2 linked regions of the Hymenobacter tibetensis genome follow. The protein of the gene in region 1 interacts with the protein of each later gene in a pairwise test. Links are inferred from orthologs where the notes say so. Each region holds a gene or a part of one and is shown on either strand. Other genes may lie near its edges.

Region 1 (9,668 bases):
TGCTAGCCGACAATCAGAATTGCGGCCTTTTCCAGCTGTCCCCGCAAAAAACAAGTGTCGCGCTTTGATGAGCGCCAACCTGAAACCGAACGACGAGCCTAGTTTGCACTGCTTGTTACTCTAGCGTAACACCGTCCCGAGTGTTCCTAGTGCACTAGCCCCGAAAAAAAGAGCCAATTTTTCCGAGCACGGCGTTGAGCGTGATTTTGGGGCTACGGCCCGTTCCGAACGTGACGTACGTTTTGCCAGCCACCCGCAAGTCCATCACCAGCCCCAGGCGCAACGCTAAGTTGTTAAGCTCCTGCATGGGGTCAATCTTGGTGGCGCTTTTCGGTTTGGGAGGGGCATTCGGGTTCTGAGGCGGGCCGCTGGTGAGCTTGTCGAGTACGCGCTGGTTGGGGAAATTAACGATAAGGTAGGTGCCGGAGGCAGCCACCTGGATGGCGTCGCCGTCCCAGGTAACCACCAACTTCGCCTCCAGTTCCAGCGCGTTAGCCAAGGGAATCAGGGCTAACGGGAGGCACTGCCGGACGGCTGGTGGGCGTTGCGGCTGGGCTTTCGCCGCGGGTGCGGATGCGCAACGAACCGTTCAGCTTCCACGTGGTAGCGGGGGCCGCTGGGTTTTGAGGATTGGGCACCTGTAGCTCCATTTGGTCGAAGGCTACTGCCAATTCCACTCCACCCGAAAGCTTGGAAAGCAAAGAAGCGGCCGTGTCGGCCCAGGAAGTGGATTGTTGGGTTGAATCAGGCATACGCTAAACAAAGAGGTGGATGATAGGGAACAAGACAAGCCGTTGGACTGGCAGGGTTATTGGAAACGGCTAGCTCGGGCGCAAGTTACGTGCGCGCTGGTTTCGTAGCCGAGCAGGCGTCGCAATTCGCTGGCAAAGCTGGTGCAAAACTTAAAATTCGGTTTCGCTAATAATACCGTAATCTTATTTAAGCTCAACTGCGTATTCAGGCTCAAACACAACACTACCTCTTCCCCACTCCTATGCTTGCCGCCTCCTTCAGCTCTTCTCTACTGCTTCAGGTCCTGCTTGTTACCGCCGATCAACAAACCCAGGACACTGCGCTTAGCACCACGCCACGACCCCGCGCCGCCGACACAACGTTGATGGCCCCTGCGCCAGCCGCCAACGTTAATCACCCGTTTGGCATGGCCGATAACACCGAACTTATTTATCGGATTGCCGATGCAGCGGGCAAGCCGAGCGGAGAACTACGGCAGCGCGTAGTGACGCTGGCCAGCGGGGAGCGGGAGGAGAGCAAGAAACGGAAGGTCATGGAGTACCGGACCTCGTTGAAGAGCGGGCTTTATGACAAGAAAAATGCCTTGGTGCGCCTCCAGGACCTCACATTTCGTAGCCGTCGAGATACGTGCTTCACCGACGGACTAGCGGAACTCAACACCGATGCTTTACGCTCCTTCCGCGACCGGAAACTGGTGTACTCCCCCACCCCGGTTGCTTGGCCCCACCAACCAACTATTGGCACCACCTTGCCCGACGGCGGTATTACTGTACAAGTAAGCAGCTCGGTGGTGAGTATTGCCACGGTGAGCACCACGCTGCGTAAGCGGCGCGTGGTGGGTGGCCCTACTTCTCTCACCACGCCGGCCGGCACTTTTTCCTGCTACAAAGTGGAAGCCATCCGGGAAAGCGCCACCGTGCCCCGCCCCGATATGGCCATGCGCACAACCGTTAAGCAAGTAGACTACTATGCCCCTGGCGTGGGCATTGTTCGCACGGAGATTTATGGCAAGAATGGCAAGGTTGCGCAGGTGCGAGAGTTGGCGGCGCTCAACTCCTCCACGCAATAGCCGCCGCAGCAAGAAGAACTAGCCGCAAAAAATCGTAATTTCAGGGCTGTAATTGTGTTTGACTTCACTGCCCAACCATATGACTACCAATATTTTTGCTTTAGCCGCTGCCATTGCCTCGTTGAGCGCCTGCCAGTCGACGCCCGCTACCGACACGGCTAGTGCTGCCAAGCCAACTCCAGCCGTTGCGGCCGAGGCCGGAGGCAAAACCTACGGCACGGCAGTTTCGATGGAAGGAGCCAAGCCGCTTTCCGAGCTACAACAAGTGCTCGGCGACAAGGACTCGGCACAGGTGAAGCTAGTAGGTACCGCCGATGCCGTATGCCAGGCCAAGGGCTGCTGGCTAACCATGAAAACGCCTGAGGGCAAGGAAATGCGGGTCCGCTTCAAAGACTATGCGTTTTTTGTACCCAAGGACATAGCCGGCAAAACCGTTGTCATCAATGGCTGGGCCCACCGCGAAGAGGTGCCCGTTTCCGATTTGCAACACTACGCCAAGGATGCCGGCAAGTCCGCCGAGGAAGTAACCGCCATTACCAAAGCCGAAGAGCAGCTGAACTTTGAGGCGGATGGGGTTTTGGTAACCGACAAATTATAGCCTAGGCGCTAGCCGCCCCGGCTCGCTTAGCACCATAGCAATTTTCTAAAAAGCCCGTTTGGCCAGACCAGACGGGCTTTTTATATCCCAACTACCCATAAAGCCGTAGCTTGCAAAACCACTGGCTACCCGGCAGGCCTGTACCCGTCAGGTAGGCAGCACCCGCCGAAGCTCACGCTATATTTTCCTATGACCACCGACATCGAGCAGCAAATTACCGCCCTCACGGAGCGCCTGCACCACCTCAACTACCAGTATTATCAGCGCGACGTTTCCGAGGTATCCGACCAGGAGTTCGACCAGATGCTGGCCGAACTGCAACGCTTAGAGAAAGAGTATCCGCAGTTTGCGCAGCCCAATTCACCTACCCAACGAGTGGGCGGCACCATCACCAAGCAGTTCCCTACCGCGCTGCACAAGTACCCCATGCTCAGCCTCGGCAACACCTACTCGGAAGCAGACCTGCGCGAGTTCGATGAGCGAGTACGCCGGGGCCTGGAGGGCGCAGAGTTTGCTTACGTTTGCGAGCTGAAGTTCGACGGCGTGGCCATGAGTTTGACCTACGAAAACGGCCAACTCACTCAAGGCGTTACGCGCGGCGACGGTACCCGCGGCGACGTGGTAACCAACAACGTGCGCACCATTAAAAACCTGCCGCTGCACCTACGCCAAGCCCCTGACATCAAGCATCCGACCGAAATGGAAGTGCGCGGCGAGATATTTATGCCCCTCACGGTGTTTGCGGAGCTTAACGCCGAACGCGAAGCCAACGGCGAGGCCTTGCTAGCCAACCCGCGCAACGCGGCCAGTGGCGCGCTCAAGCTTCAGGATTCAGCTTTAGTGGCGGAGCGGCGGCTACGCTTCTACGCGTATTCGTTTCTGATGCCCGGCCGCAGCATCTTCCCGACCCACAGCGCGTCGTTGGAAGCCATGCAAACCTGGGGGCTGCCCGTTTCCGATACCTGGCGCTTGTGCCACAGCATCACGGAGGTGCTGGATTTTGTGCACGAGTGGGACAAAAAACGCTTCACGTTGCCGGTTGCCACCGATGGCATCGTAATCAAAGTAGATGATTTCCGGCAACAGGAGCTGTTGGGCTATACCTCTAAGAGTCCACGCTGGGCTATTGCCTATAAGTACCCGGCAGAGGCGGGCCGGACGCGGCTGCGGGAAATTCAATACCAAGTGGGCCGCACCGGGGCCGTTACGCCGGTGGCCCTGCTCGACCCAGTGCCGCTGGCTGGCACTGTGGTGAAGCGGGCGTCGGTGCACAACGCCAACCAAATAGCCGCCCTCGACCTACGCCTCAACGATATGGTGTTCGTGGAGAAAGGCGGGGAAATTATTCCGAAGATTACGGGCGTGGACCTCTCGGCTCGGCTCCCCGAAAGCCAGCCTATTGTGTACCCTACAACCTGCCCGGCCTGCAACACGCCCCTGATTCGGCCAGCTGGGGAGGCGCACTTCCGCTGTCCCAACGACCGAGGCTGCCCGCCCCAGCTGAAAGCCAAGCTCGAACACTACGTGTCTCGCAAAGCCCTCGACATTGATGGCTTAGGCGCTGAAACGGTGGGCCGTTTCTTCGACTTGGGCTTGGTAGCGGATGCGGCTACTTTATATGACCTGCCAGCCAAAGCCGGCGAAATAGCTCAGCTGGAACGCATGGGCGAGAAATCGGTGCAGCGGCTGGTAGCAGGTCTTGAGCAAAGCAAACAGGTGCCTTTCGAGCGGGTGCTGTTTGGGTTGGGCATCCGCTACGTGGGTGAAACCGTGGCCGAGAAGCTGGCTGCTCATTACCGCACAGTGGAAGCTCTAGAGCAAGCCACGGCCACCGAGCTGGCGGCTGTGCCCGAAGTAGGCGGCGTGATTGCCGAATCAGTGGCCGCGTGGTTTCAGGAGCCTACTAACCGCGACCTGGTGGAACGACTCCGGACAGCGGGTGTGCAACTGGCGCTTACCGGAGAAGCTCCTCAGGCAGCGAGCAACCGGCTAGAAGGCTTGACCTTTGTGCTTTCTGGCGTGTTCGAGCAGCACAGCCGCGACGAACTGCAAGCCCTGATTCAGGCGCACGGGGGCAAGGTGACGGGTAGCATCAGCAAGAAGCTCAGCTATCTGGTGGCCGGCGACAAAATGGGCCCGGCTAAGCGTGAGAAGGCCACTGAGTTGAAAGTGCCCATCATCTCGGAAACCGATTTGCTAGCCATGCTCCCGTCTGAAACGGAAGCTGAAACTGACCCTTTGGACGTGCTGTCTGGGCCCGCGGCGGACGTACAAGATTTGGGGATTCCTCCGGTTTCGGCGGGTTCTGCCTCATTTCCAGATAAAAGCAGTGGCACAGGTCAGCAAGGTTCTCTATTTTAGTGCCCTCAAAATACCGGCCTCCCGGGTTGCATACTTTCACGACTGGATTAGTCTGACTACCGCGTAGCAGTCACAAATTCCTCCCTGACCACTCGGGGAGTATGCACCCGGGAGTACCGGTGGCCAACATTTTGGCTATAGCGCCTACCGGGCGCCCCCTCTCCTACTTTCACTTTGATGCTTTATCCCATGGCCCGCTTTCTGCTGCTGGTGGTGCTTGGCCTGTTCGGCCTGCACCAGTCCGCCTTTGCTCAGGCCGCACCGCCTTTCACGCCTGGCCCGAAAGTGGCAAAGCTGCTGAAGAAGCGCCGTACCGTTTTGCTGGACGTGCGTACTCCCGCTGAATTCGCTGCGGGCCACCTACAGGGTGCCGAGAACCTCGATTTTCGTGCTCCTGATTTTCCCGCGCAGGTGGCCAAGCTCGACAAGTCAAACACTTATGTTCTGTACTGCGCCTCCGGCAACCGCAGCGGCAAAACCAATACGCTCATGCAGGAAGCGGGCTTCAAACACGTAGTGAATGCCGGCAGCTTCAAGGACCTGAAAGGAGCCGGCTTCAAAACAGAAGAGTAGTTGATTTCTCCCTGCGCTACCCGATTGCAACGCAGGTCGAGTTATACTGCATAACATAGGTACTACGCCTCTGATAGTAGTATAACTATCAGGGGCTTATGTTGCATTGAAGCTCCACTTAAGTGGTATATTGGCGGATATAGGCCTGGTTTGCCGCGAAAGAGCTTATTTGCATTCATTCTGTGTATCAACTCCTTGTCAACTTCGCTCGCGTATACTTGCGAGTATAGCTACCTTTCCATGCTTGTTTGATTTTGCTGTCGTTCCCTGCGCCACCTCCTACCATCTATTACGTTAGTCTGAGCGGCAACGACCAGAACGATGGTACATCCGTCGCTACGGCCTGGAAAACGCTCAAGAAGGTGAAAGCCACTCACTTCCAGCCAGGCGACCAGGTCCTGTTCGAAGGCGGCAGCACGTTTAAAGGAAGTATCTGGCTGCGCAGCCAGAGTTGGGGTACTGCCTCCGAGCCGATTGTTATCGGTTCGTATGGCCAAAAGCGGGCGCGCATCAGCAGTGGCACTTCCTACGGGTTCTATGCGCACAATCTGGGAGGCATTGAAGTGCGCGACCTGGAGTTTGTAGGGTCTGGCCGCCTCACTAACACCGGTTCTGGAGTGGTTTTTCACGTCGATCAACCCAACCTGCACCTGCAGCACATCATCCTCGACAACGTGCGGGCGCACGGCTACTTGGTGGCAGGTATCAACATCGGCAGTTCCAACGGCACCAGCGGGTACCAGCACGTCCGCATCACCAACTGCGTTGCTTCAGGCAATGGGGAGGCAGGCATCAAGTCGTTTGCGCAGGAGCTGGCAGCCCATCACCAGTGGTACATAAGCAACTGCCAAGCCTTCGATAACGCTGGCCGGCCGGACATAACGGACACGCATACCGGCAACGGCATTGTGCTGGCTGGTATTGACGGGGCCTTAATTGAGCACTGCGAGGCGTACTACAACGGCTGGCTGAACGCCAACCCCGGTGGCGGACCAGTTGGCATCTGGGGCTGGAATTGCAACCAGTTGGTGATTCAGCACTGCGAGTCGCACCACAACCGGTCAGGAACCATGAAAGACGGCGGGGGCTTCGACTTAGATGGGGGCTGCACGAACTCCATACTGCAATACAATTACTCCCACGACAACGAAGGCCCCGGCTACCTACTAGCCCAATACCAGAATGCACCTCCACTACACGATGTAACAATTCGCTACAACATCAGCGAGAACGACGGGCGGCGCCACGGCCATGGGGCCATCCAACTGTGGTCGTCGGGGGCCAACGGTGGAATTCAGCGGGCCAACATCTACAACAACACCGTCTTTCTAAGTCCTCCGGCCGATGGCTCCCAGCCCAAAGCCGTCGAGATTACCAGTGATGGTGTCCATGACATTGTGTTGCACAATAATCTGCTGCAAACCAGTGGCGGTCTACCTTTGGTGCACAATGTTGCCTCCCGGGGCGTACTGCTGCAGGGCAATGCGTACTGGAGTGACGGCCACCCTTTGCTGTTTCAGTGGGACAAGCAAGAGTACACTTCGTTGGAAGCATGGCGCAACAGCACCAGCCAGGAAACACTTGATTTCCAGCCAACTGGCCTTGTATTGGAGCCTGGCTTGATTAACCCAGGAGCCGGGGGAACAGTGAGTCCGCTTCACTCAGGCAGGCCACTGGCTACGCTCACAGCCTATCATGTAAAGCCCGACTCAAAACTACGGAGCACCGGGCTAGACCTGGCTACCCAATTCGGCATAGATGCTGGAACGCAAGACTTTTTTGGTTCTCCCGTACCTGCCCGCGGCACCAAAGGTACCATTGGCGCCTACGAAGCTATTGGGGGATGCTAGCTTCGGGCTTCTGGACGTAGAAAGGAACGTTGGCGGTGGCAGCGCCCCCTTGCCCGTCGTAGATAGTGGCGTACAAGCGGTAAGGACCCGGCTTAGTTGGAGCTACCATCGTGGCGCTGAACTTGTTTGGCTCTGCTACAGCCCCAGCAATGGCCTCGTCGCGCACTTGCATCGTTTTGCGGTCTTCGCGCCAGCGCGACTCAGCGCGCAACTCCCACACCACCCGTAGACTGTCGTTCTCGTAGTCTTGGGCTGCAATAACTGCCGGATACGACTGGCCGGGCAGCAAACGTACATTGTCTTTCCCAATGCGGTTGTCCAAGGAAATGCTTTTCACTTGCGGGGCACGGTTGGCGGGCCAGTCGCCCCGCCAGAGGTTTTGCAACTGATCCACCACCTCGGTCCGCTCGCCGGTGGGGGTGAATAAACTGAACCAGGTGGGAGTTCCCTCCTGCCGGTTGCCCCAGTAGAACACGTAGGAGCCCAAACACTGTCCGCGCTGTTGCTCGATGCCTACTTGGTAGTACTTGGCTATTTCTTGTGATTTCTGCGTGCTCGTCTTCTCGAGAGCTGCCCCCCACGCCGTTTCTTTCACTTCCCAATAGCCCTGCGTCCCAAACTCAGTGATAATGTAGGGCTTGGGCCAGTTGATCTCGCGTAGGTAGGTTGACAAGGACGCAATGTTGCCGTAGCTATTGAAGGCAACAAGGTCCAAGTCTTTGCACCGGTTGCCCATCCACTTCACCACTCCAGGCTGTATGAACGTGGATATGGCCGGATGATTAGGATCCAGTTCGTGCACCATCTGGGCCACTTCATTGATGGCATCAAACACATCTGGGTTGTTGGCCCCTTGCTCTAGCTCGTTGCCAACGTCCCAGGCCAACAGAGCCGGATGGTTTCGATAGCGCAATATTTCCTCGCGTAGAGCCAGCCGTTGCTTTTTCACGACCTTCTTGTCGTAATAATCCAACCCTTCTTTCTCAGGTACCAACCAGAGGCCAAGTAGCACGGTCAGGCCTTGCGCATGCGCCGAGTCCAGCAGAATCTGCGCATAGTCTGTGGTCCAGAGCCGCACGGAATTACCGCCTATCGCCCGAATTTTAGAGAAGCCTTCCAGCCCGCCTGCTCCTTTAATAAAATATGGTTTTCCACCCCGTAATAGCTGAAACCCATCGGCTGTACGCAATATCTTTACCGGAATAGCTCCGCTGTTGGCAACAGCATCAGAACCCTGCGTTTGTTGATTAATGGCCTCGCTTTTCCCGGCTTGGTCCGCGCAACCACCGAGCAGATGCAGTGCCATAAGCGCAACAAAGAATACCCCTGATTTTTTTAATCGTTGGTTCATAACAGATGCCTTCAGTTGGAGTGGCGCTAACGTAGCGGACTACTTATATAGCGCAGGGTAATACCTCACCACAAATTTATACTTTATTTTAAAACTTTTATGGAAAAAGTTATAAAATGTGTGATATTAACGTTATCATCTATTTATTAATTACAAGTTTTTATATAATTTGTATTAGTTTTACCACAGTTTGGCTTAAGTTGATTCAGCCAGAACAGTCGCTTATGCTTGCTTGGAATTCATTGGTTACAGCTAGGTGAATGACAATCAGCACTCTAAAGTCCAAGCTTCATTGATCATGGCTAACCCCGCACGACTTTCTCAGTCTACTAGCGTTCAATATACACCAGCGCCTTACGTAAAGCAGATGCGCATACTCGTAGCTATTGGCTGCGTGTTGCTATTTCAATTCATCTGGTGGTTTGCCGACATCAACCACGTGGGGCACCCAGTATTATTCTGGCTGCTGACGTTCTCGCTAGGCTTCAAGTTTCTGCGTACTCTCCACGAGTGGTACCACTATGTGAGCGTTCGAGAGCCGGTTGCGCCGGTTTGGAAACCAACCTACGCTCCTACCGTGGACGTGCTGACCACGGCCTGCCCAGGCGAGCCCTACGATATGATTGTGCGCACGCTCCAGGCTATGAAAGCTATTCGCTACCCGCACACCAGCTACCTCTGCGACGAAGGCAACGACCCTTACCTGCGCCGGGTGTGCGAGCAGCTTGGTGTGGTGCACGTTACGCGCATCGAGAAAACCCATGCCAAGGCCGGCAACATCAACAATGCCCTCCGGGGAGCCACCGGCGAGCTATGCGTGGTTCTGGATCCGGACCACGTACCAACCCCCGATTTTCTGGACGAGGTAGTTCCTTACTTTCAGGATGCGCAAGTCGGGTTTGTGCAGGTCGTACAAGCGTATGGCAACCAGCACGAAAGTCTGGTAGCACGCGGGGCCGCCGAGCAGACCTACCACTTCTACGGACCGCTATTGATGGGCATGAATGCCTACAATACGGCCCAAGCCATTGGAGCCAATTGCACTTTCCGCCGTGCTGCCCTCGACTCGATTGGGGGGCATGCTTCGGGCCTTACCGAGGACATGCACACTGC
Region 2 (10,019 bases), 380 kb from region 1 along the record:
CTGAGCAGCAACATAATAACGCAAAAGGCCTCTACTTGATCTGACATCCGCTTGTCGAAGCATGCCATATGCTTTAGCAACGTTTGCACACGAGCTACCTGAGCGAGCGGACGCTATACTGAACAAGACAAACTCCTTTCTCCCCCGCTATGCAGCGGCCTACTCTAGGTGCCGCTGAAAATGCATTTGCAGGATGGTATCAACCTTGTCTTTCGTCAAAGGCTTGTTGACTAGGCCCGCAATGGGCAGTTCCTGTACGCGCTCCAAGTCGCGGGAGTGCATGGACGTGGTGAGCATCACAACCACGATGGACTGCTGCTGCACCTTGGGTAACTGCGCGTAAGCCTCTAGAAACTCGATACCGTTCATAACTGGCATGTTCACGTCCAACAGAATAAGCGACGGACACTTGCCATCAGGCGCCATGCACGTTTCGTTTAAAGCAGCCAGCGCTTCTCGGCCATTATGTACGGTAAGCAGTTGTTCGGCTACTCCTAAACTCTTTAATAGTAATTCGTTAAGAAAATTAGTTGTTGGGTCGTCATCAACTAACAAGATACTAGGAAGCTTATGCATAAGACAGGTACACAGAATACTCGCCCACGCCGACTAGGGGTCAGCCGCTGAGCTCACAGGTACATACGTGCCTAATCCAAAAAAATATCTTATTACCGCGGAAAAAATACACTAAATGTTGTCCCCACGCCCAATGTGCTTTGCACTCGGATGTGGCCTCCCACGTTTTCCACCATTCGCTTCACCATGTACAGCCCGATACCGGTACCCTCTACATGGTCGTGGAGCCGCTGAAACATGCCAAAAAGCCGGACTTGCTGCGCTTCGTTGAGGCCAAGACCGTTGTCTTGCACTTCCAGCACCGAAAAGCCCTCCACTTGGAAGCAACGAAGCCGCACGTGTGGGGTCCGGTCGGGCGAGTAATATTTCAGCGCGTTGCTAAGCAGGTTGTACACCACGCTTCGCAGATTTTTCTGCGAGAAAGAAATGGTTGGACACTGATCTACATCCACCTCGAACCGGGCCTGGGTCGACTCCAGCAGCGGAGCCAGATCCAAGCGTACTTCCTGGGCTACGGCAGCCAGGTCCACGGTCTGGGAAGGCTGGATCTGCTCTTTTTGCAGTTTCGTAACGTCGGTTAGGTGGTGGATGGTTTTTTGGAACCGCTCCACCGCGCCCTGCATCATTTCCAGAATGGGCAACACCTGCTCATCGGCAGCCCCCATTTCGGGCAAATGCTGCAGGAGCGCATGCAACAGGCCTTCGATATTGGCAATGGGAGCCCGCAAATCGTGGGAAGCTGTGTAAATGAAGTTGTCGAGGTCGACATTAGTGCGCGTGAGTTGCTGGTTGGTGTCGGACAGCTCTTCGTTGGTGGCTTGCAGTTCTTCGTTGATGGCCGCTAGTTCCTCGTTCAAATCTTGCACCTGCTGGCGGCTAAGCACCTGGTCGGTGACGTCGGCAACCATGGAGTAGAAGCCCACCACTTTGCCGTCTTGGCGGTCGGGGACGTAGTTGGTGCGGATGTAGCGGATGAAATCGTCGCGGTAAAACATGCGCGTTTCGAAGTCGAGTCGCTCCCCAGCCATGGCCCGGTCGACGTACGGTTTCACCTCGTGGTACGCCCTGTCGCCGAGCACCTCCCGAACTGGGCGCCCCAGCATGTCTTCGGGGTTGCGCTTGAACCAGATTTCGTAGCCCCGGTTTACAAACTGGTATTTTTCTTCGTGGTCGATGTACCCGATCAGCACGGGCAAGGCGTCGGTAATGAGTTGGAGCCGCCGCTGGTTTTGCTCGCGCTGCTGGCGGGCCAACACCTGCTCCCCCACTTCGTAGGCAAACACCGAAATGCCCACTATCTGCCCATTTTCCCGGTAAGCCTGGTACGTAAAATTAAAGTAGTTGACTTTAGGAGGCCGGTTGCCTGGCTGGTCGATGACGAGCTGCAACTCGTTGCCATAGAACGTTTCGCCCGTCTGGTACACGTTGTCAAGCAGGGCCACAAATCCCTGCGCAAGCGCATCCGGCTGGATTTCGGCGATGGTACGTCCCCGCATTTCACGGTTCGGAAACAGCTGCTGATACGCTTCGTTGTGGTATTCAACCCGGTGTTCTGGCCCGCGCAACAGCACAATACAAGCCGGCGTCTGCTCGAATACTTGATAGAACGTTTCGCGTTCCTGGGCAATGCGCTGCAATCCGCTCAGCACCTCGGCTTGCAAGGCATCGATTCGCTGGCGGTCCAGCACCTGCTCCGTTATTTCAAAGGCAAATACCAGAATTCCATCTATCTGGCCCTGCTCATTGTAGCGGGCCTGCTGAATGTAGTTGAAATACCGGTCTTCCAGTACCCCATCGGTGGAGCGCTGCATGGGAATAAGCAGCGCCGGTTCTTGGTGCGTTTCGCCGGTTTGATATACCTGCCGGAGTGTTTGATACACCGCATGGCCCCGGATTTCTGGCATGGCTTCCAATATGGGCCTGCCTTCCAGTTTTCGCCCCAGAAAGAGCCGCTGATACTCTGGGTTCACTAGTTCAAACACCAAATCGGGCCCGTCCAACACACAGATGGCAGCGGGTGCCTGCATAAAGAACCGCTCTAAGCGGGCCCGCTGCCGCTCCACCTCATTTTGGACCTGTTGTACTTGCTGGGTGCGCTCCAGTACGCGGCTCTCCAAGTCGATGTTAAGTTCGAGCAAGGCCTGCTCCGTGAGCTGCAACTCGGCCATATTGGCCCTGATTTCTTCGTTGGCCGCAGACAACTCTTCGTTGGCACTAGCCAATTCAGTGTTTAGTTGTTCCACTTGCTGGCGGCTCTGCTCGACCTGCTGGCGGCTCTGCACCTGTTCGGTCACGTCGTAGGCAAAGTTGAGGATGCCGTTGACGGTACCGTCTGCGTCGCGCAGAGCTTGTAGAAACAGGTTGTAGTAGCGCTGTTCTAGGTGGCCGGTATTGGTAGTGTCCACCCACGTCTCGATTTCAACGCCACTGAACATCTCCCCAGTCTGGTATACTTGGTCGAAGAGCTCAAAGAACTGTTGGCCTTCCAGATCGGGCATAGCTTCGCGGAAGGTCCGGCCGTGAAGCCTACGCTTTGGAAACAGCTGCTGGTAGCGCGGATTAACCAGCTGATACATGTGGTCGGGCCCGCGAAAGGTGGCGATACTAGCGGGTAGTTCTTCCAAAATATGGAAGAGGCGCTGGCGTTGCTCTTCGGCCTCGGCTTGCGCTACTTCCGTGGTCTGGGCCGTAAGCATCAGCGCCTGATTGGCGGCTTCCAGCTGCTGGTTTAGCCGCTGAAGCTGCGCCTCGTTGCGCTCGATGCCGCGCCGTGCTTTCACTTGCGCCGTCACTTCGTAGGCAAGCACCAAGATTCCGTCAACAACTCCCTCTAGGTTGCGCGTTGCCTGGTAGATGAAATTGTAATAGTTCTCGCCTAGGCTGCCGGAATTGTCGTGGTCGATTTGCACCAGCATTTCGTGGGCATAAAACGTTTCGCCCGTACGGTACACGCTGTCGAGCAGGCCGAAGATGGGCTGCCCAGCTAGCTCGGGCATCGCCACTGCAATGGGCATACCCAGCAATGGCCGTTCTCCCACCAATTGTTGGTACAGCGGATTAACCAGCTTGAACACGTGCTCGGGCCCTTCGAAAATGCAAATCATGGCCGGAGCCTGCATCAAAATGCTGTGCAACTGCTGACGTTGCCGTTCGGCGTCGGCGCGGGCTTCTTGCTCGCGGGCTTGGCTTTCACGGAGCGCCTGCTCTACAGCCGAACGGTCTTGGTCGGAAGTATCCGAAAAGCTGACGACTAGCAGGCCCCCGCTGCGTTGGGCCGCCAGATGAAAATAATTATCGAGCTTATCGTGCTGGTAGTTTAGGTTGTATCTGTCCGCTTTGCCCGTTTCAAAGCTGGACCGATAGAAGTCGAAAATACCAGCGTCCTTCGCGTTTGGATATAAAGTTAGAAACGTCTGCGCGGGCTGTTCGGGCAACTGCAACATCCGCTGGGCGGCCGGGTTGAGGCGCACATAGGCCAAGTCCGTCATGGTCTGGCCATCGGGCGCGTACACGGGCCGGAACAAGATAAAGCCTGTCAAGGACACCTCCATCAGAACGTGTAGCAACTCGTCGGGCGCAGATGATTCGGAAGGCAGCGGAGTACTAGAATCGGGCATAGCGGGAACACAGAAAGCCAGCTAACAAGCGCGGCAGACGACGTACGGGCGAGAAAGATACCAGCGTAAATACAATATCAAGGTGAAGAATACAACCGCGCAGCTTGCTTCAGTGTTTGGAATTAGCCCTTCCCGGCATTTCGCTGTAATTTCGCCGCCTGTTGATTGTTGCCGGTTGCTTGTTACTTGTTGATGGGGGCTTCATCGCCACATAAGGACATCAACAGCTAGCAACCAACTACCAATCAACAACCAGCAAATAACAACCAACAACTCATGCCCGGTTACAGTCCCCAGGAAATCGAGAAGAAGTGGCAGGCCCACTGGCAAGCGCACCATACGTTTAAGGCGGACAACAGTTCCGACAAGCCGAAATTCTACGCGCTGGACATGTTTCCGTACCCCAGCGGCGCAGGCCTGCACGTCGGGCACCCGCTCGGCTACATTGCCTCTGATATTGTGTCGCGCTACAAGCGCCTGCGCGGCTACAACGTGCTGCACCCCATGGGCTTCGACTCGTTTGGCTTGCCCGCCGAGCAGTACGCCATCCAGACTGGTCAGCACCCGGCCGTTACCACCGAAAAGAACATCGACACCTACATCCGGCAGCTTAGCTCGCTGGGGTTCAGCTACGATTGGAGCCGCGAAATCCGCACCTCCGACCCCGCCTACTACAAGTGGACGCAGTGGATTTTCCTGAAGCTGTTCAATAGCTGGTACAACCTCGACACCAACCGCGCCGAGCCTCTTAAAACCCTGCTCGACAAGTTTGCCGAAAACGGCAGCGAAGGTATCCGGGCGGCCGGCGACGACGAGGAGCGGCACAGCTTCACGGCCGGTCAGTGGCAGATGATGAGCGAAAAGCAGCGCCTTACGGCCGTGCATCCCTACCGCCTCGCCTACCAGCAAGACACCTTCGTGAACTGGTGCGCCGGCCTAGGCACGGTGCTGTCCAACGACGAAGTGAAAGACGGCCTGTCAGAACGCGGCGGCTTCCCCGTGGAGCGCCGCTTGATGCCGCAGTGGAACCTACGCATCACCGCCTATGCCGACCGTCTGCTCCAAGGCCTCGATACGCTCGACTGGCCCGATGCCGTGAAGGAAATGCAGCGCAACTGGATTGGCCGCAGCATTGGGGCCGAAGTGACGTTCCCGGTGCAACACCACGCCAGTGCCCAAATCAAGGTATATACCACCCGCGTGGACACCATCTACGGCGCGACGTTCCTGGTGCTGGCGCCTGAGCACGAGCTGGTGAAAGAACTGACCACGCCAGAGCAGCAACAGACGATTACCGACTACATCGACGCCACCAAACGCCGCTCGGAGCGCGACCGGATGGCCGACGTAAAGGCCGTTTCGGGTGCTTTCACGGGGGCGTATGCTCTCAATCCGGTGTCTAATGAGCCCGTGCCGATCTGGATTGCCGATTACGTGCTGGCGGGTTATGGCACCGGCGCCGTAATGGCCGTGCCCTCCGGCGACCAGCGCGACTACCTGTTTGCCAAGCACTTCGACCTGCCCATCGTGCAGGTAACCGATGCGCAGCAAGGCCTCGACGAGCAGGCTGACCCTACCAAGGAAGGCCGCTACATCAACTCCGGTATCATCGACGGCCTCGGCTATAAAGAAGCCACCGCCAAGCTCATTGCCTTCCTCGAAGAGAAAGGCCTCGGCAAAGGCAAAACCAACTTCCGTATTCGCGATGCCATTTTTGGTCGTCAGCGCTATTGGGGCGAGCCGATTCCGATCTACTACAAAGACGGCGTGGCCTACGGCGTAGCCGAAGCCGATTTGCCGCTGGTGCTGCCAGAAATCGACGAGTACAAGCCCACCGAAACCGGGGAGCCACCGCTGGGCCGCGCTAAAGACTGGAAGTACAAAGACCAGTACGACTACGAGCTGAGCACTATGCCCGGCTGGGCCGGCTCTAGCTGGTACTACCTGCGCTACATGGACCCGCACAACGCCGAGCGGTTTGTGGGCGAAGAAGCGGAGAAGTATTGGCAGAATGTGGACCTCTACCTCGGCGGCGCCGAACACGCTACTGGTCACCTGCTTTATTCCCGCTTCTGGCACCTTTTCCTCAAGGATTTGGGCCTCGTGTCAGCGCCCGAACCATTCCAGAAGCTCATCAACCAAGGCATGATCTTGGGCCGCTCGAACTTCGTGTACCGGATCAACGGCACTAACACGTTCGTTACGCTCGGTAAGAAAGACCAGCATCAAACCACTGCGCTCCATGTCGATGTGAACATTGTACACAACGATGTACTAGATACCGAAGCCTTTAAAAAGTCGCGCCCTGACTATAATAGCGCTGAGTTTATCCTCGAAGATGATGGCCGCTACGTAAGTGGTTGGGAAGTCGAGAAGATGTCGAAGGCCAAATTCAACGTGGTCAACCCCGACGTGCTGGTAAGCCAGTACGGGGCCGATGCGTTGCGCGTATACGAAATGTTCTTGGGGCCGCTGGAGCAGTTCAAGCCATGGAACACCAACGGCATGAGCGGCGTGGGCGGCTTCCTCAAGAAGTTCTGGCGTCTCTATCACCCTGCCGACGGCGCCTTTGCCGTAACCGACGAAGCCCCAAAACCAGCTGAATTGAAGGCCTTACACAAGGCCATCAAGAAGGTAGAAGAAGACATCGAGCGGTTCAGCTTCAACACCACCGTCAGCGCCTTGATGATTACGGTGAACGAGCTGACGGCCCTCGAATGCCACAAACGCGCCATTCTGGAACCGCTGGTGGTTATCCTTTCGCCCTACGCGCCGCACTTGGCGGAGGAGCTATGGCAGTTGCTCGGCCACGAAGCTGGTAGCATCAGTTCGGCCACGTACCCAGAGTTCAAAGAGGAATTCCTGGTGGAAGACACCGTCAACTACCCGGTAGCCATCAACGGCAAAGTGCGCGAGCAGCTCCAATTCGCTGCCACCGCCACCGCCGCCGACATTGAAGCCGCCGTGTTAGGCTCCGACTTCCTGGCTCGGTTCGGCGACGGCAAAACCGCCAAGAAGGTCATCGTGGTGCCTGGCCGCATGGTGAACGTGGTGGTATAACTCCTGCGACGCCATCAACACCTACTAACAAGGTCCGTCAGAAGCTCTGACGGACCTTTTTGTTGCCCGGTTCGGTGCATGCTACCTAGGGGCGTGTAGGCAGGTGGTGATAAAGACCATCATATCATAGTGAGCTAAAACCCACTTCTAGTCTACTATGCACATAGCCTGCTTAGCAGAGTACAGCAGTTTACATACGTTGTCGTCGCGAAAAGCGGGCGTTGCGCTGGGCCGCTCCTATTACGCCAATACAGGTTAGAGCAGGTATTTTAGGCGTGCAGTCTAGAAATCCAGATGTACAAGCTAGCTTCCCCAAGCTCAGGCAGACTACAAAGCGTGTGTACTAAAGAGTAAGCTTTGATTCTTTGCATATGACAACACTGGCTACACCCATTTCCAAACCCACTTTTGCCGAGGCGTTGCGCTTCTGGCTGAAGCTAGGCTTTATCAGTTTCGGTGGACCAGCCGGCCAGATTGCCATCATGCACACGGTGCTGGTGGAAGAAAAGCGCTGGATTTCCGACGCCAAGTTTTTGCATGCTCTCAACTATTGTATGCTCCTACCCGGCCCCGAAGCCCAACAGCTAGCCACCTACATTGGCTGGCTGCTGCACGGCACCCGCGGTGGGCTGGCCGCGGGCATTCTGTTTGTGCTGCCGTCGGCCTTTATTTTACTGGCCTTGAGCTTGTTGTACGTGACGGTGGGCAAACTGGCGGCATTGCAAGGCGTGTTTGGCGGGCTCAAGCCAGCCGTAGTGGCCATTATTCTGCTGGCCGTGCTGAAGATCGGGCAGAAATCATTGCTGACGCCCCTGCACTACGCGGTGGCAGCGGCCAGCTTTGTGAGTATTTTCTGGCTGCACGTACCTTTCCCACTGCTTATTCTGGGGGCGGCAGTGGTGGCGCTGCTGGCTCGCAAGTTTTTCCCGGCTCCAACTGCTACTGCCTCTGCGCAAGCGCAGGCAACCAAACAGGAAGACAACTACTTCCTGACTACGCGCACAGTGGTGCCGGGCACTGGGTTTTCGCTGCCGCGGCTGTTGCGCCAGTTTGCAACGGCCGTGGGGTTGTGGCTGCTACCCTTGGGCATGCTGTACCTATGCGTGCCTGAGTTCCCGTTTTGGCGTACTCTCAGCTCGTTTTTCACCCAGGCTGCTTTGGTGACATTTGGGGGAGCCTACGCGGTGCTACCGCACGTGGCGCAAGTAAGCGTGGAGAAGCTGCAATGGCTCACGCAAGGCCAGATGCTGGATGGGCTGGCGCTTGGCGAAACCACACCGGGCCCTCTGATTATGGTGCTGGCGTTCGTAGGGTTTATGGGCGGCTACACCCATTTTGGCGGTTCGCTGGGCATGGGCGCGCTGGCGCTGTTCACCACTTCCTACTACACGTTTCTACCTTCTTTCATCTTTATTCTTATGGGCGCCCCCCTTATTGAACGCACGCAGCACAACACTCAACTGAAGGCTGTACTGGGCGTTATCACCGCCGCGGTGGTGGGGGTCGTGTTGAACCTAGCTGTTTACCTGGGCCAGGCAGTGTTGTTTCCTGCAGGCCGCCTTGGTGTAGCCTTTCTACATTGGCCTAGTCTGGTGTGGCTGCTCGTGTCGTTGGGGGCGCTGTATCGGTTCAAGGTGAACATGATACTTTGGATTGGAATCAGCGCTGCCGTGGGACTGTTGTACTACGGTTTGTCTGCCTTCAGCTTATAAGTTAAGCCTGCCTGTTGAAGTAGCCCCGCTTGTCTGGTTGGCAAAGCTCTACGAGCCCGCAAGCTGACAGTGATAGATGTACGCCACCTACGTTTCAATTAACCTCGCATGCTATTCCTGTGCTGCCACAACCGTGGCCATGCCATCTGACTAGCTGGTGGCTGCGCGCTGTCCTCAACCAACTCAGCACAAGCATTACCCTAGGGCGGGCACTACGGTAGTTGCATAAGCCACTCTTGCGCCATCTCTTCGCTATCAAACATACGGTAAGTCATGGCGGCCGCTTTGGCCTCGCTCACTACCTGGCTGACCGAGAGACGGGCAAATACATCATGCGGCAGTATAACGGCACCGTATACGTCTGAGCCCTGGTTGCTGCGCGTCAACCAGTAGTTTACAATCCACTGGCTTTCTTCCGGCGTGAAGAGGTTCATTAGGCGTTGGTCGCCCAACAGCTTGTTCCAGCTTCGGCGCTGTAGTAGCTGCCCGGCATGCCGCAGGAACGCTTGTAGTTCAGACAGATTGCGCTTCCCGGCATGGAATTCCACCACCGCATAGCCCTGTGGATGCTCTAAAATACGGCCGACTGGATTTTCGAAATAGATACGAACACCAATGAAGGGTAGCATAACAGTAGACGGAACAGTAGAATAGGGAAAACAAAATTAAATTATTCTTATCATATATAATTTAATTTCTAAGAAACCTTACACTATTATTCGTCTTAAGTGAGGCTGGATTGTCGCCGAAGACAGATACCATCTTCACAATCAGCGAGAAATAAGGTATGCTGTTATTATGCTAACTGTCTTTCGTACGTAGCCTACCACCTGCGTTTAAATTTGCTGTTTGTAGCGCACTGGCGTAGCTGCGGTTGTTACACAGCCAGTTTTTGCGGAAAGTGCTCTTTTAATAGTTGCTGCACCTTTTCCCGAGTCAGGGGCTTGCTTAGAAACCCCTGCAAGGGCATTTCCTGCAACCGCATTACGTCTCGCGGGTTGAGAGAAGTAGTGAGCATCATAATCACTACCGTCTGTTTGTTGACGAAATCCAG

The links.
Region 2: the proteins of ligA (region 1) and leuS interact in binary tests that used the Escherichia coli proteins (3 or more experiments, as listed by UniProt). The link is inferred for Hymenobacter tibetensis from one-to-one orthologs.

What each region holds. Positions count from the first base shown.
Region 1 is NZ_CP094669.1:2,619,028-2,628,695, reverse strand. Bases 2,246-5,195 are described here. They hold ligA (NAD-dependent DNA ligase LigA), read left to right. Parts: upstream 2,246-2,609; coding sequence 2,610-4,781; downstream 4,782-5,195. Other genes in these bases: MTX78_RS10450 (rhodanese-like domain-containing protein), read left to right, coding at 4,971-5,195; MTX78_RS10460 (DUF4920 domain-containing protein), read left to right, coding at 2,246-2,420. Also shown: MTX78_RS10475 (hypothetical protein), read right to left, coding at 155-499; MTX78_RS10470 (hypothetical protein), read right to left, coding at 492-752; MTX78_RS10465 (TapB family protein), read left to right, coding at 995-1,822; more of MTX78_RS10460, read left to right, coding at 1,902-2,245; more of MTX78_RS10450, read left to right, coding at 5,196-5,354; MTX78_RS10445 (right-handed parallel beta-helix repeat-containing protein), read left to right, coding at 5,603-7,204; MTX78_RS10440 (glycoside hydrolase family 2 TIM barrel-domain containing protein), read right to left, coding at 7,188-8,510; MTX78_RS10435 (glycosyltransferase), read left to right, coding at 8,923-9,668. UniProt on the Escherichia coli protein: DNA ligase that catalyzes the formation of phosphodiester linkages between 5'-phosphoryl and 3'-hydroxyl groups in double-stranded DNA using NAD as a coenzyme and as the energy source for the reaction.
Region 2 is NZ_CP094669.1:3,003,199-3,013,217, forward strand. The notes cover bases 4,153-7,453. They hold leuS (leucine--tRNA ligase), read left to right. Parts: upstream 4,153-4,469; coding sequence 4,470-7,253; downstream 7,254-7,453. Other genes in these bases: MTX78_RS12025 (PAS domain-containing protein), read right to left, coding at 4,153-4,193. Also shown: MTX78_RS12015 (sensor histidine kinase), read left to right, coding at 1-4; MTX78_RS12020 (response regulator), read right to left, coding at 160-576; more of MTX78_RS12025, read right to left, coding at 669-4,152; chrA (chromate efflux transporter), read left to right, coding at 7,625-8,965; MTX78_RS12040 (hypothetical protein), read right to left, coding at 9,178-9,594; MTX78_RS12045 (response regulator), read right to left, coding at 9,843-10,019.